Regions from separate parts of the Faecalibacterium sp. An58 genome, predicted to be linked through region 1. Evidence: predicted binding sites of a transcription regulator. Region 1 holds the regulator's gene; each other region holds the start of a gene.

Region 1 (4,158 bases):
CCAATGATCTTGCTCATAATAAAGGCTCCTCTCTCAAAGCTCATGCTTGTTTGTCTTGCTGATTTCTATGCGTAAAACGCGATCGTATCACGGAAAGATCTTTTGACGGGGCGGACTACTCGGCCACCACGACGGTGGCATGGCGGACGATCTTGTCCCCCAGCTTGTAGCCCTTCTGGTAGACGGTGACCACCGTGCCGCTCTCCTGCCCTTCCTGGGCGGGGACCTGCTGCACGGCGTTCATCAGGTTGGGATCGAAGGGCTTGCCCAGCACCTCGATCTCCTCCACCCGCAGGGTGTGGAAGGCTTTGGCGGCCTTCTCCAGGGTCATGGTGACGCCCTTCTTGTAGTTCTCGTCGGCACAGGGGGCGTTGGCGGCCATTTCCAGGGTATCCAGGATGGGGATGATCTGGTTCACCGCATAGGAGATGCCGTCGTTGAACTTCTGGTCGGCCTCCCGGGTGGTGCGCTTGCGGTAGTTGTCGTATTCGGCGGCGATCCGCAGCAGCTGTTCCTTGGCCTGGGCGGCGGATTTTTCGGCGGCGGCCAGCTGGGCTTTCACGCCCTCCAGCTCCCGGCTCTTTTTGTTGAACCATCCGTCCTTTTTCTTGGCGTCCTCTTTGGGCTCCTCCTTGGGGGCGCCGGCCGGATCGGCCGTCCCGGTCTCGGGAGAAGCGGCCTGCTGGGTTGCTTCCTCCTTTACGCCGGTGTCAGGCGCCTGTTCGGGGGCCCCGGCCTCGGGGGCCTTTTTGGTTTCTTCGCTCATCTGCGCTCCTCCTTATATATGACGGGTCCGCCGGGGCACGGCGGCCTGTGGTGCTTCTTTGCGTTTGCCTGCCATCCCCTCGCCCAGCTCGTCGGCGAAGGCTTCCAGCAGGGGGATCACTTTGCTGAAGGGCATCCGGGTGGGACCCACCAGGGCCACCGAACCGAACAGCCCGCCCCCGGCCAGATACCGGCAGCTGACCACCGAAAGACCGGGGATCCGGGGGTCCATATCCTCTCCCAGCAGGACGCTGGTGCCTTCGGCGGGAGCTGTGATCAGCCGGGCCGCTGCGGCCTCGTCGTTGAGCAGCGTGAGGATCTGCTGCACCCCGCCCTGCAGCTGGGGCCAGTCCAGCAGGAAGGGCTCGCCGCCCAGGTAGACCCTGGGCGTGGCGGATTCCTCCAGGATGGCGGCCGCTGCGCTGACCACCGGCACCAGGGTGGGGCTGATCTGGCTGCACAGCTCGGCCAGCCTCCGCTGGGTCAGGTCCACCGCCGCCACAAAGGTCAGGCTGTGGTTGAGCAGGGACGCCAGCTGCGCGGCGTTCTCCCGGGTCAGGCCCTCCCGCACCCGGGCCACCCGGGTGCGCACATAGCCGGCGGTGGTCACCGCCAGGACGGCGGCGGCGCTGCGGCCTACCTGCACCACCTCAAAGTGGGCGATGCACAGGTCGTCGGCACAGGGCGTGCTGACCGCCGCGGTGTAGCCGCTCATCTGGGCCAGCGCCTTGACGGAGCCCTGCGCCAGACGGTCCGGTTCGTGGTCCAGACTGGCGAACACGCTGTCCACCCGGGCCCGGGTCACACGGTCCAGAGGCTGGCTGTCATCCAGAAGGTGGTCGATATAATAGCGGTAACCCTTGGCGCTGGGCACCCGGCCCGCGCTGGTGTGGGGCTGCTCCAACAGGCCGAGCCGTGTCAGGGCGGCCATTTCATTGCGCAGCGTTGCGCTGGATACCGCCATATCAAAGTAGTTGGCAAGGACGCTGCTGCCCACTGGCTCCCCCTCTACGCTGTAGAGGGATACGATTGCCCGCAGCACCCGCTGCTTGCGCTCATCCATTGCCATGCTGTCCCGCCTCCCTGTCCTGTGTCCGTTTGTTTGTGGATGTCTTAGCACTCTTTATCTCTGAGTGCTAAGTTTATTATATGCAAAACAGGCGCGCTGTCAAGGGGATGGCAAAAAAGTTTTCAATTCTGTCATAATCTCCGCCTTTTGACCCAAGGCGCAAAAAACGGGCCGCAGGCCCAAAGGCCCGCAGCCCGGCACGCTGTCGGGTTCACTCCTCCATCTGTTTGGCCAGAAAAGCCGCCGCCACCGACACCGCCTTCTGGTGGGCGGCGTCGGGCTTTTCACTGCGGTCTTCGGTCAGCAGGCCGACGGCGCCGGTGACGTCCCCCGCCGCCACAATGGGCCAGGCGCACAGGATGGCCCGATCCGAACCCTCACAGGGCAGGACGGCCTGTTCCGGGCTGCCCTCGTTCAGATAGGGCTTGCGGCTCTCCATCAGCTTTTCCAGGGGCTGGCTGACGCTGCGGTCCGCGATCTCCCGCCGGCCGGTGCCGCTGACCGCGATGATGTGGTCCCGGTCCGAGACAAAGGCGGTCATGGCAAAGCATTTGTTCAGCACATCGGTGTATTGGCTGGCGGTGCTGTGCAGCTCCCCGATGGGAGAGTACTTTTTAAAGATGACTTCCCCATCGCCGGTGGTGAAGATCTCCAGGGGGTCTCCCCGGCGGATGCGCTGGGTGCGGCGGATCTCCTTGGGGATCACCACCCGTCCCAGCTCGTCGATGCGGCGGACAATGCCGGTTGCTTTCATGTTGTTTTCCTCACTTTCCTTTTTATAGGGCCTGTGATGGATAGTATCTGTAAGAAAAGGGGATTTATACCCGGCAGAACCGAAAAGCGCCCTGCTTTCGCAGGGCGCTTTAAATGGTGCAAAGGTCTTTTGGTATCTTTTATACGTCTTATACGTCCAGCAGAGCCAGGACGCCCGCTTTGGGCCGGCTGCCCACCGACTGGTTGACCAGCTTGCCGTTCTTGAACACCAGCAAAGCGGGGATGCTCATGACGCCGAACTGGGCTGCCAGCTCGGGCTGCTCATCCACGTTCACCTTGCCGACTTTGACGTCGGGGCGTTCCTCGGCCACCTGGTCCACGACGGGGGAAAGCATGCGGCAGGGGCCGCACCAGCTTGCCCAGAAGTCCAGCAGGACGGTCTTGTCACTCTGAAGCACTTCGGTGTTAAAATTCTCTTTGTTGATGGTAACAACAGACATTTCCTTCTACCTCCCAGTATCTCAGCGCGTATGGCGCGGCGTCTTGTTTACGGTTACAGTATAACCGGAAAGGGCCCGCTCGTTCCGTAACTGTGTCACCGATGGCGGGAGCCGCGCAAAACGGGCGTCCTGGCGTCAAAACAGGAGGAAAAAGTATCCTTGTTCATACAAGCATACTACTTTAAACAATAGCACACCTGTGCACACAAGTCAATACTAAAAATAAAGTTTTCGGGATTTTTTCTCACTTTTTGTCAGGCCGCACAAATTTGCGGGTTGATTTTTGCAAGTTTTTGCTGTAAACTTGTAACAGTAAAAACAGCGGACGTTTCCCGCCTCATCCGCTTTTTGAACAACCCCGCCGGTCCCAGTTTGAAACCATACCGCACCGCCGGGGGCCCAGGCAGGCGGCAGAGAGGAAGGCCTTTATGCCCCGTTCCAAATTCGGTGATATCTATCGTGACCTTAAAAACAAGATCGAGCAGGGGGACTATCCCTACCAGTCCCTTGTGCCCTCCGAGAACACCCTGGTGTCGGTGTACGGCTGCTCCCGCAACACGGTGCGCCGGGCCCTGGCCGGGCTGATCGAGGGGGGCTATGTCCAGGCCATCCAGGGCAAGGGGGTGCGTGTACTCTACCGCCCTGCAGCCCGGGCCCCCTTCACCTTGGGCCGCATGGAGAGCTTCCATGAGACGGCGGCGCGCTGCCGGACCCATTACCAGACGCGGGTGGTGCACTTCTCCATGACCCAGACCGACAGCGCCCTGGCTGCGGCCAGCGGCTTCCCGCCTGGAGTGGACGTCTACCATGTGGAACGGGTCCGGGTGGTGGAGGGCCGGGCTTTGATCCTGGATGTGAGCTACTTTCTCCGGTCGGTGGTCAAGACCCTGACCCCGGAGGCGGCCGAACAGTCCATCTATGCCTATCTGGAAAAGGAGCTGGGCATTCAGATCATGACCAGCAAGCGGACCATCACGGTGGAGCGGGCCACCCCTGCCGACCGGCTGTACCTGGACATGGGCGGCTTTGACTGCCTGGCCGTGCTGACCAACCAGGCGTTCAATGCCGACGGCATCCTGTTTGAATACACCGTCTCCCATTATCATCCGG
Region 2 (4,158 bases), on a different contig from region 1:
CCAGCTGTTTCTGCAGCTCGGGCAGCCGGCCGTATTTCAGCTCGGCGGCCTTGTTCAGGTCGTATTCCCGCTGGGCCTTCTCGATGGCGGCGCCTGTCTGCTCGATCTGCTCCCGCAGGGACTGCACCTTGCTGATGGCGTTCTTCTCGTTCTCCCACTGGGCCTTCATCTGCTTGAACTTATCCTGCAGCTCGGCCAGCTCTTTTTCGATGTCCTTCAGGCGGCTCTGGCTCAGCGCGTCCGTCTCCTTTTTCAGGCTGACCTGCTCGATCTGCAGCTGGGTGATCTTGTGGGCCATGTCGTCCATCTCGCTGGGCATGCTCTCCATCTCGGTCTTGATCATGGCGCAGGCTTCATCCACCAGGTCGATGGCCTTGTCGGGCAGAAACCGGTCGGTGATATACCGGTTGGACAGGGTGGCGGCGGCGATCAGGGCGCTGTCGTTGATCTTGACCCCGTGGAAGACCTCATACCGCTCTTTCAGGCCGCGCAGGATCGAGATGGTGTCCTCCACCGTGGGCTCATCCACCTGCACCGGCTGGAACCGCCGCTCCAGGGCGGGGTCCTTCTCGATGTACTGGCGGTATTCGTCCAGGGTGGTGGCGCCGATGCAGTGCAGCTCGCCCCGGGCCAGCATGGGCTTGAGCAGGTTGCCCGCATCCATGGCGCCGTCGGTCTTGCCGGCGCCCACGATGGTGTGCAGCTCATCGATAAAGAGGATGATCTTGCCCTCGCTCTTTTTGACCTCGTTCAGCACGCTCTTGAGCCGCTCTTCAAATTCGCCCCGGTACTTGGCGCCGGCCACCAGGGCCCCCATGTCCAGGCTGAAAATGGTGCGGTCTTTCAGGTTTTCGGGTACGTCCCCCCGGACGATCCGCTGGGCCAGACCCTCCGCGATGGCGGTCTTGCCCACGCCGGGCTCACCGATCAGGCAGGGGTTGTTCTTGGTCTTGCGGGAGAGGATCCGCACCACGTTGCGGATCTCCTGGTCCCGGCCGATCACCGGGTCCAGCTTCTGTTTGCGGGCCAGATCCACCAGGTCCTGGCCGTACTTCTGCAGGGCGTTGTAGGTCTCCTCGGGGTTATCGGTGGTCACGCGCTGGTTGCCGCGCACCGAGCTGAGGACCTTGAGGAAGCCGTCCTTGGTGATGCCGAAGGCCCGGAACAGCCCTGCCGTGTTGGCGTTGGTCTCGCTCAGCAGGCCCAGCATCAGGTGCTCCACGCTGATGAACTCGTCCTTCATGGCCTTGGCCTCCCGGGCGGCGGCGTTCATCACCTTGTCGGCGGCCTGGGAGATATAGATCTTGTCGGGGTCCCGGCCCGAACCGGACACCCGGGGCAGGCCGGCCAGCTTCTCGGACACGGCGGCGGCAAAGCTGCCCGCGTCCACATTCATTTTTTGCAGCAGCTGGGGGATCAGCCCGTTTTCCTGGCTGGCCAGCGCCAGCAGCAGGTGTTCCGGCTCCAGAGCATTGTGCTGGTACTCCACTGCCAGCTGCTGGGCGGCCTGGATGGCCTCGACGGTCTTTTGGGTATATTGATTGGTGTTCATATGCTTTCCCTCCATTCTCCGGCGCCCAAAGGCCCGGGGATGCGGCCGGCCCTGGCCGGCGCGTCAGCTCGTCACTTGCAACGTCCGACTGCTAGCACGGCCGGGCCGCGCCGACACAAACCCCGGCCTGGCCTGAATGCACATCCAATATCTTGATCTGTCTTGTCATGGTATGCCTCCCGCCTGCTCTGCACAGGCTTTTTAGCACTCTAGTCTTTCGACTGCTAAAAGTATACTCGCAGGGCGGTCTTCTGTCAAGAGGGGAGAGGGGCGAAAGGGGGCTGTTCACAAAAAATTTACGCGCCGGGAAGGACGGGCGGGTGTCAATTTTTGGGCTTTTTGAGGAGCTTTTGTTGTCGCTGCATCCAAAAAGGAGCCGCCGCCCTTGTCATATCCAAGGGATATGTGGTATAATCATACTGCACTAGTAGCGAATGGGCACCGTCTTTGCGCGGGGCCCATTTGCTCAGAATTTACCAACGGAGGGATGTTAGCTATGGAAACCTACGGCATTGAAAAATATGGCATCATCGGGCCCAAGGCTGTCTACCGCAACCTGACCCCGGCCCAGCTGACCGAGGCTGCGCTGCGCCGCGGTGAGGGCGCCCTGAGCAAGACCGGCGCGCTGGTGGTCACCACCGGCAAGTACACCGGCCGTTCGCCCAACGACAAGTTCATCGTGGACACCGAAGGCGTGCACGACGACATCGCCTGGGGCAAGGTGAACCGCCCCATCAGCCGCGAGAAGTTCGACGCCATCAAGGGCAAGGTGGCAGCTTATTTGCAGGGCCGCGAGGTCTTCATTTTTGACGGCTACGCCGGCGCAGATCCCAAGTACACCAAGAAGTTCCGGGTCATCAACGAGCTGGCCAGCCAGAATATGTTCATCCATCAGCTGCTGATCCGCCCCACCGCAGAGCAGCTGGCCAACTACGGCGAGCCTGACTACACCATGCTGGTGGCACCCGGCTTCAAGTGCGATCCCGAGGTGGACGGCGTCAACAGCGAGGCCGCCATCATGATCGACTACGAGGCACACCTGATCGTCATTGCAGGCAGCCAGTACAGCGGCGAGATCAAGAAGAGCGTCTTCTCCACCATGAACTACGTCATGACCAAGGAGAACGTGCTGCCCATGCACTGCTCGGCCAACATGGACCCCGAGACCCATGAGACCGCCGTCTTCTTCGGCCTGTCCGGCACCGGCAAGACCACCCTGTCCGCCGACCCCGGCCGCAAGCTGATCGGCGACGACGAGCACGGCTGGAGTCCCGACGGCATCTTCAACTTCGAGGGCGGCTGCTACGCCAAGTGCATCAACCTGAAGGAAGAGAACGAGCCCGACATCTTCCGCGCCATCAAGTTCGGCTCCCTGGTGGAGAACGTGGTCATGGACCCCGAGACCCGCGAGCTGGACTTTGACGACGACAGCCTGACCGAGAACACCCGCGTGGGCTACCCCGTGGACTATATCTCCAACGCCCAGATCCCCGGCGAGGGCGGCATCCCCAAGGTGGTCATCTTCCTGACCGCCGACGCATTCGGCGTCCTGCCTCCCATCAGCCGTCTGAGCAAGGAAGCCGCCATGTACCACTTCGTCACCGGCTTCACTTCCAAGCTGGCCGGCACCGAGCGCGGCATCACCGAGCCCCAGCCCACCTTCTCCACCCTGTTCGGCGAGCCCTTCATGCCCATGGATCCCCAGGTGTACGCCAAGATGCTGGGTGAGAAGCTGGACCAGTACGGCACCAAGGTCTACCTGGTTAACACCGGCTGGGCCGGCGGCAGCGCAGCCGACGGCGCCAAGCGCATGAAGCTGAGCTACACCCGCGCCATGGTCACCGCCGCTCTGAACGGCAGCTTTGACAGCGTGGAGTTCAAGCACCACGACGTCTTCAACGTGGACTATCCCACCAGCTGCCCCGGCGTGCCCGACGAGATGCTGGATGCCCGCGGCATGTGGGCTGACAAGGCCGCCTATGACCAGCAGGCCAACAAGCTGGCCAAGATGTTCGAGGACAACTTCGCCAAGAAGTATCCCCACATGGCCGCCGAGATCGCCAACGCCGGCCCCAAGGCAAAGTAAGTCTGCCCCCGGCATGATCTTCTGAACGCAAACGCGCCGCTCCTGCGGCACGACAAAAAGGCCGCCGCCCCGTGATGCATGGGGCGGCGGCTTTTTTCTGCGGCAGGCTCAGCTGTCGGTCTTGTCCGCGTCTTTACAGGAGTTCTCGGCGTCGGTCAGCAGCGCGCACTCGCGGATCTTCTCCAGTGTGACCTCGCTGAGGATGTGCTCAGCCTTGCAGGCATCGGCAGCGGCGGTCTTTTCGTCCACGCCCAGCTGGATGAAGAAATGGGTCAGCAGGCGGTGGCGGCTGTAGATCCGCTCCGCGATCTCCCGGCCAGGGGGCAGCAGGCTGAGATTGCCCTCGCCGTCCACCGCGATGTAGCCGTTTTCCCGCAGCTTCTTCATGGCGATGCTGACGCTGGCTTTGGTGAAGCCCAGCTCGTTGACAACGTCGATGGAGCGCACTTTGCCCTGGCGCTCGGTGAGCATCAGGATGGTTTCCAGATAATCTTCAGCGGACTGGTGGATGGTCATGATT
Region 3 (4,158 bases), on a different contig from region 1:
AAGAAGTGCGCCGACTACGCTTTGAGCCGCGGCATCATCATTGCCGACACCAAGTTTGAGTTCGGCCTGGACGAAGCGGGCAACATCGTGCTGGGCGACGAGATGCTCACCCCCGATTCCTCCCGCTTCTGGCCCCTGGAGGGCTACGAGCCGGGCCACGGCCAGCCCTCCTTCGACAAGCAGTTCGTCCGCGACTGGCTGAAGGCCCATCCCGACAGCGACTACCTGCTGCCCCAGGACGTCATCGACAAGACCATCGCCAAGTACCTGGAAGCTTACCAGCTGCTGACCGGCAAGGAACTGTAATTTTTTGAGTGCAAAAAACGCCCCCGAGAGGTTTTCGCGCCTCTCGGGGGCGTATCGTTTCTGCGTTTTGTGTGCGGGACTTTACTCAATGTCGATGAGGTTGGGATTCACTTTGGGCAGTTCCTTCCTGACCTCGGCGCGGGGCAGGGTGATCTTCAGCACACCGTCCTCAAACTTGGCGTGGATATCCTCCTTCTTGACCGCTTCGCCCACATAGAAGCTGCGGGCGCAGGTGCCCGAGAAAGTCTCACGGCGGACATAGCGGCCGTTCCGGCTCTCATCGTTGGTGTGGCTGCGGACCGCCTGGATGGTCAGGTAACCGTCCTGCAGCTGCATCTGGACATCCTCTTTCTTGCAGCCCGGCAGGTCTACATCCATCTCGTAGCCGCCCTCGACTTCCTTGACGTCGGTCTTCATCATGTTGGCCGCGCGCTTGCCAAAGGTGTTGCGGGTCTCGCGGTTCAGCTCACGGTCCAGCCCTTCAAAGAACGGGTCGAACCAGTCATCGAACAAATTCTCATGAAAAACAGCAGGCAGCAACATACATCAAAACCTCCAATCACAGCCCCTTGCAGGGCCGGTCAATCCATTTCAGCTGCCCAGGCCGGCGGACCTCTGCGGGACTGCTGCGCCCCGCTGCCCTTTCCTCCTGAGCACGGCTTTAGTATAACACCAACTTTTAGCACTGTCAAGTATAGAGTGCTAAAATTAAACAATTGTTCATATTTCATGCAGCCTTTCCGATTTTCAAGCGCTGTACAGTTCTATTGCCAATGTTTGCAGCATTCAGCCAGCGCTCATCGACCGGATCTGCAAAACACAAAATGCCCCCGGGAGGCTTTTCGTCTCCCGGGGGCATCCATTTAAGACGCGCTTTTGGGGGCGCAGCCGCCGTTACTCGATCTCAATGAGATTGGTGTTGGCGGCAGGCAGTTCTTTCTCGGTCTGGGGATGAGGCAGGGTGATCTTCAGCACACCATCCTCAAATTTGGCGCGGACGTCCTCTTTCTTGACGTCCTCACCGACGTAGAAACTGCGGGCGCAGGTACCGGAGAAGCTCTCACGGCGCACATAGCGGCCTTGCTTGTCTTTCTCCTCGTTGCTGTGCGAACGGACCGCCTGGATGGTCAGATAGCCGTTGTTCAGCTCCATCTGGACGTCCTCTTTCTTGCAGCCCGGCAGATCGACGGCCACTTCATAGGTGGTGCCGGTATCCTTGACGTCGGTCTTCATCATGTTCGCGCCGCGCTTACCAAAAACCTGGCGGGACCCGCGGTCCAGCTCCCGATCCATATCCTCAAAGAACGGATCAAACCAATCATCGAACAGATTCTCATGAAAAACAGCAGGCAGAAGCATAAGTCAAACCTCCAATCGCTGCCCTTGCGGGCCGATACTTTACCGCCGGTGTGGAAGGGCCCGGATGCTTTTTACATCCCATCGCCCTTTCTCCTGAGCACGGCTTTAGTATAGCACCAACTTTTAGCACTGTCAAGCACAGAGTGCTAAAATTAATTTTTCTATCACACTCTGTCCATCTTTCATGCAATTTTCCGCGTTTTCAAACGTAGCATCGCAGTTTCAAAAATCCATATCTCTGTCCACAAGTTGCGTCCGCACTCAGAAAAAGGCGTCGTAGCTGTCGTACTCCTCCGCCTCGGCCCGCTTTTCCTCCAGTACGGCGGCAGCCTGCTCCAGCTGGCCGGGGGTCGCCCCGCACTCGCTGACCAGCGCCCGCACCGCCGCTGCCAGATCCCCGCCAAACAGGGTGTCCAGCCGCTCCCGCATACAATAGACCCCATAGGCCCGCCGCGTGACGGTGGGGGTGTAGACATTGCGGTTCGACTCCTTTGTCACCTGCACCCAGCCCTTGGCCTCCAGTCTGCTCAAAAAACTCAGCAGGGTGCCGTCGGCCCAGCCCCGGCTCTCCAGCTGCCGGCCGATCTGCTGCCGTGTGGCCGGGGGCGACGCCTGCCAAAGCGCCAGCAGCACCTGTTCCTCCGCCCCGGACAGGGGTCTGCATCGCTGCGGGATCCCGTACATACGCCCGCTCTCCTTTCTTTTTCTTATACATTTGTCTTGGTTTTATCCATTATACCAGCTTCCGGCCCGGCGCACAAGGGCGCATTCTCCTGTTTTCTTCCCGTTTTTCGCTTATCTTTTACATTTGCATTAGATATTGTATTTGCATGACGTACATTTGTGTGTTCTGCGCCATCACAGCCCCTTTGTGCCGGCCTTTTTGTGCAAAAGAGCTCTTGTTTTTGCCGCCGCAAAACCTTTATACTGTTTTATGTCGATCGCATCTGTTCCGCCGGACACCGGCGGGTTTGGATAGGACGGAGGAATGTACTATGGCACGAGTTTACAATTTCAGCGCCGGTCCCAGCATGCTGCCCGAGCCGGTCCTCAGGAAAGCCCAGGCGGAGCTTCTGGACTACCACGGCAGCGGCCAGAGCGTCATGGAGATGAGCCACCGCAGCAAGTGGTTCGAGCAGATCATCCAGGACACCGAGGCCTCCCTGCGCCGGCTGATGCAGATCCCCGACAACTACAAGGTCGGCTTCTTCCAGGGCGGCGCCACCCAGCAGTTCGCCATGGTGCCCCTCAACTTCATGACCACCGGCAAGGCCGACTACATCGTCACCGGCAACTTCTCCAACCTGGCCGCCAAAGAGGCCGCCAAGTTCGGACAGGTGAACGTGGTGGCCTCCAGCAAGGACAAAAACTTCACCTACATCCCCGACGTCAGCGCCATCCCCTATGACGCCGATGCCAGCTACATCCACATCTGCCAGAACAACACCATCTTCGGCACCCAGTATGTGGAGCTGCCCCAGGTGGACGGCATCCCCCTGGTGGCCGACATGAGCTCGATGATCCTGTCCCGCCCGGTGGATGTCACCCGGTACGGCTGCATCTACTTCGGCGTGCAGAAAAACGTGGCCCCCGCCGGCATGGCCATCGCCATCATCCGGGAGGATCTGCTGGGCCACGCCGCCGACACCGTCCCCACCATGATGAACTACACCACCCTCATCAACAAGGACAGCATGTACAACACCCCGCCCTGCTGGTGCATCTATATGACCGGCCTGGTGCTGGATTACCTCGAGCACGAGGTGGGCGGCCTTGCGGCCATGCAGCAGATCAACGAGGCCAAGGCCAAGGTGCTGTATGACTATCTGGACAGCCAGGACTTCTACCGCAACCCGGTGGAGCACCGCTACCGCAGCACCATGAACGTCACCTTCACCAGCCCCGACCCCGACACCGACAAAAAGTTCTGCGCCCAAGCCGCCGAGGCCGGCCTGGTCAATCTGAAGGGCCATCGCCTGGTGGGCGGTATGCGGGCTTCCATCTACAACGCCATGCCCCCTGCCGGCATCGACAAGCTGGTGGAATTCATGGAAGCGTTCCGCAAGGCCAACGCTTGAGCACAGGAGGGACAGGAAATGTTTACCATTCAGACACTCAACGCCATCAGCCCGGTGGGGCTGGCAAAGCTGCCCAAAAACCTGTTTGAGGTGGCGGTGGACACCGACGCCCCCGACGGCATCCTGGTGCGCAGCGCCGACCTGCTGAACACTGAGTTCAAACCCAATCTGCTGGCCATCGCCCGGGCCGGGGCCGGGGTGAACAACATCCCCCTGGACCGGTGCAGCGAGCAGGGCATCGTGGTGTTCAACACCCCCGGCGCCAACGCCAACGCCGTGGCCGAGCTGGTGGTGGGGATGCTGATCGCAGGCAGCCGCAACGTGCCCGCGGCCTCCGGCTGGGCGCAGGGCCTGGCCGGCGACCCCAACCTGAAAAAGGATGTGGAAAAAGGCAAAAAGCAATTTGTGGGCAATG

The links. The regulator HrcA, encoded in region 1, represses chaperone genes, less so after heat shock. The targets are predictions, from matches to a motif close to TGTTAGCACTCNNNNNNNNNGAGTGCTAACA.
Region 2: a site for HrcA is predicted at 1,752-1,782, ahead of clpB (ATP-dependent chaperone ClpB). Genes of this name have one in related genera too.
Region 3: a site for HrcA is predicted at 1,787-1,817, ahead of B5G12_RS05770 (Hsp20/alpha crystallin family protein). Genes of this name have one in related genera too.

Annotation. Positions count from the first base shown of each region.
Region 1 covers NZ_NFHX01000013.1:22,520-26,677, reverse strand. The annotation lists gene dnaK (molecular chaperone DnaK) at 1-17, opposite strand, end outside; gene B5G12_RS09100 (nucleotide exchange factor GrpE) at 116-766, opposite strand; gene hrcA (heat-inducible transcriptional repressor HrcA) at 779-1,834, opposite strand; gene B5G12_RS09090 (stage V sporulation T C-terminal domain-containing protein) at 2,046-2,588, opposite strand; gene trxA (thioredoxin) at 2,737-3,048, opposite strand; gene B5G12_RS09080 (UTRA domain-containing protein) at 3,477-4,158, shown strand, end outside.
Region 2 covers NZ_NFHX01000017.1:7,672-11,829, reverse strand. The annotation lists gene clpB (ATP-dependent chaperone ClpB) at 1-1,552, opposite strand, end outside; gene pckA (phosphoenolpyruvate carboxykinase (ATP)) at 2,049-3,638, shown strand; gene B5G12_RS10070 (metal-dependent transcriptional regulator) at 3,747-4,154, opposite strand.
Region 3 covers NZ_NFHX01000005.1:39,442-43,599, forward strand. The annotation lists gene B5G12_RS05760 (phosphoribosylaminoimidazolesuccinocarboxamide synthase) at 1-306, shown strand, start outside; gene B5G12_RS05765 (Hsp20/alpha crystallin family protein) at 388-849, opposite strand; gene B5G12_RS05770 (Hsp20/alpha crystallin family protein) at 1,201-1,665, opposite strand; gene B5G12_RS05775 (BlaI/MecI/CopY family transcriptional regulator) at 1,927-2,349, opposite strand; gene serC (3-phosphoserine/phosphohydroxythreonine transaminase) at 2,661-3,743, shown strand; gene B5G12_RS05785 (phosphoglycerate dehydrogenase) at 3,762-4,158, shown strand, end outside.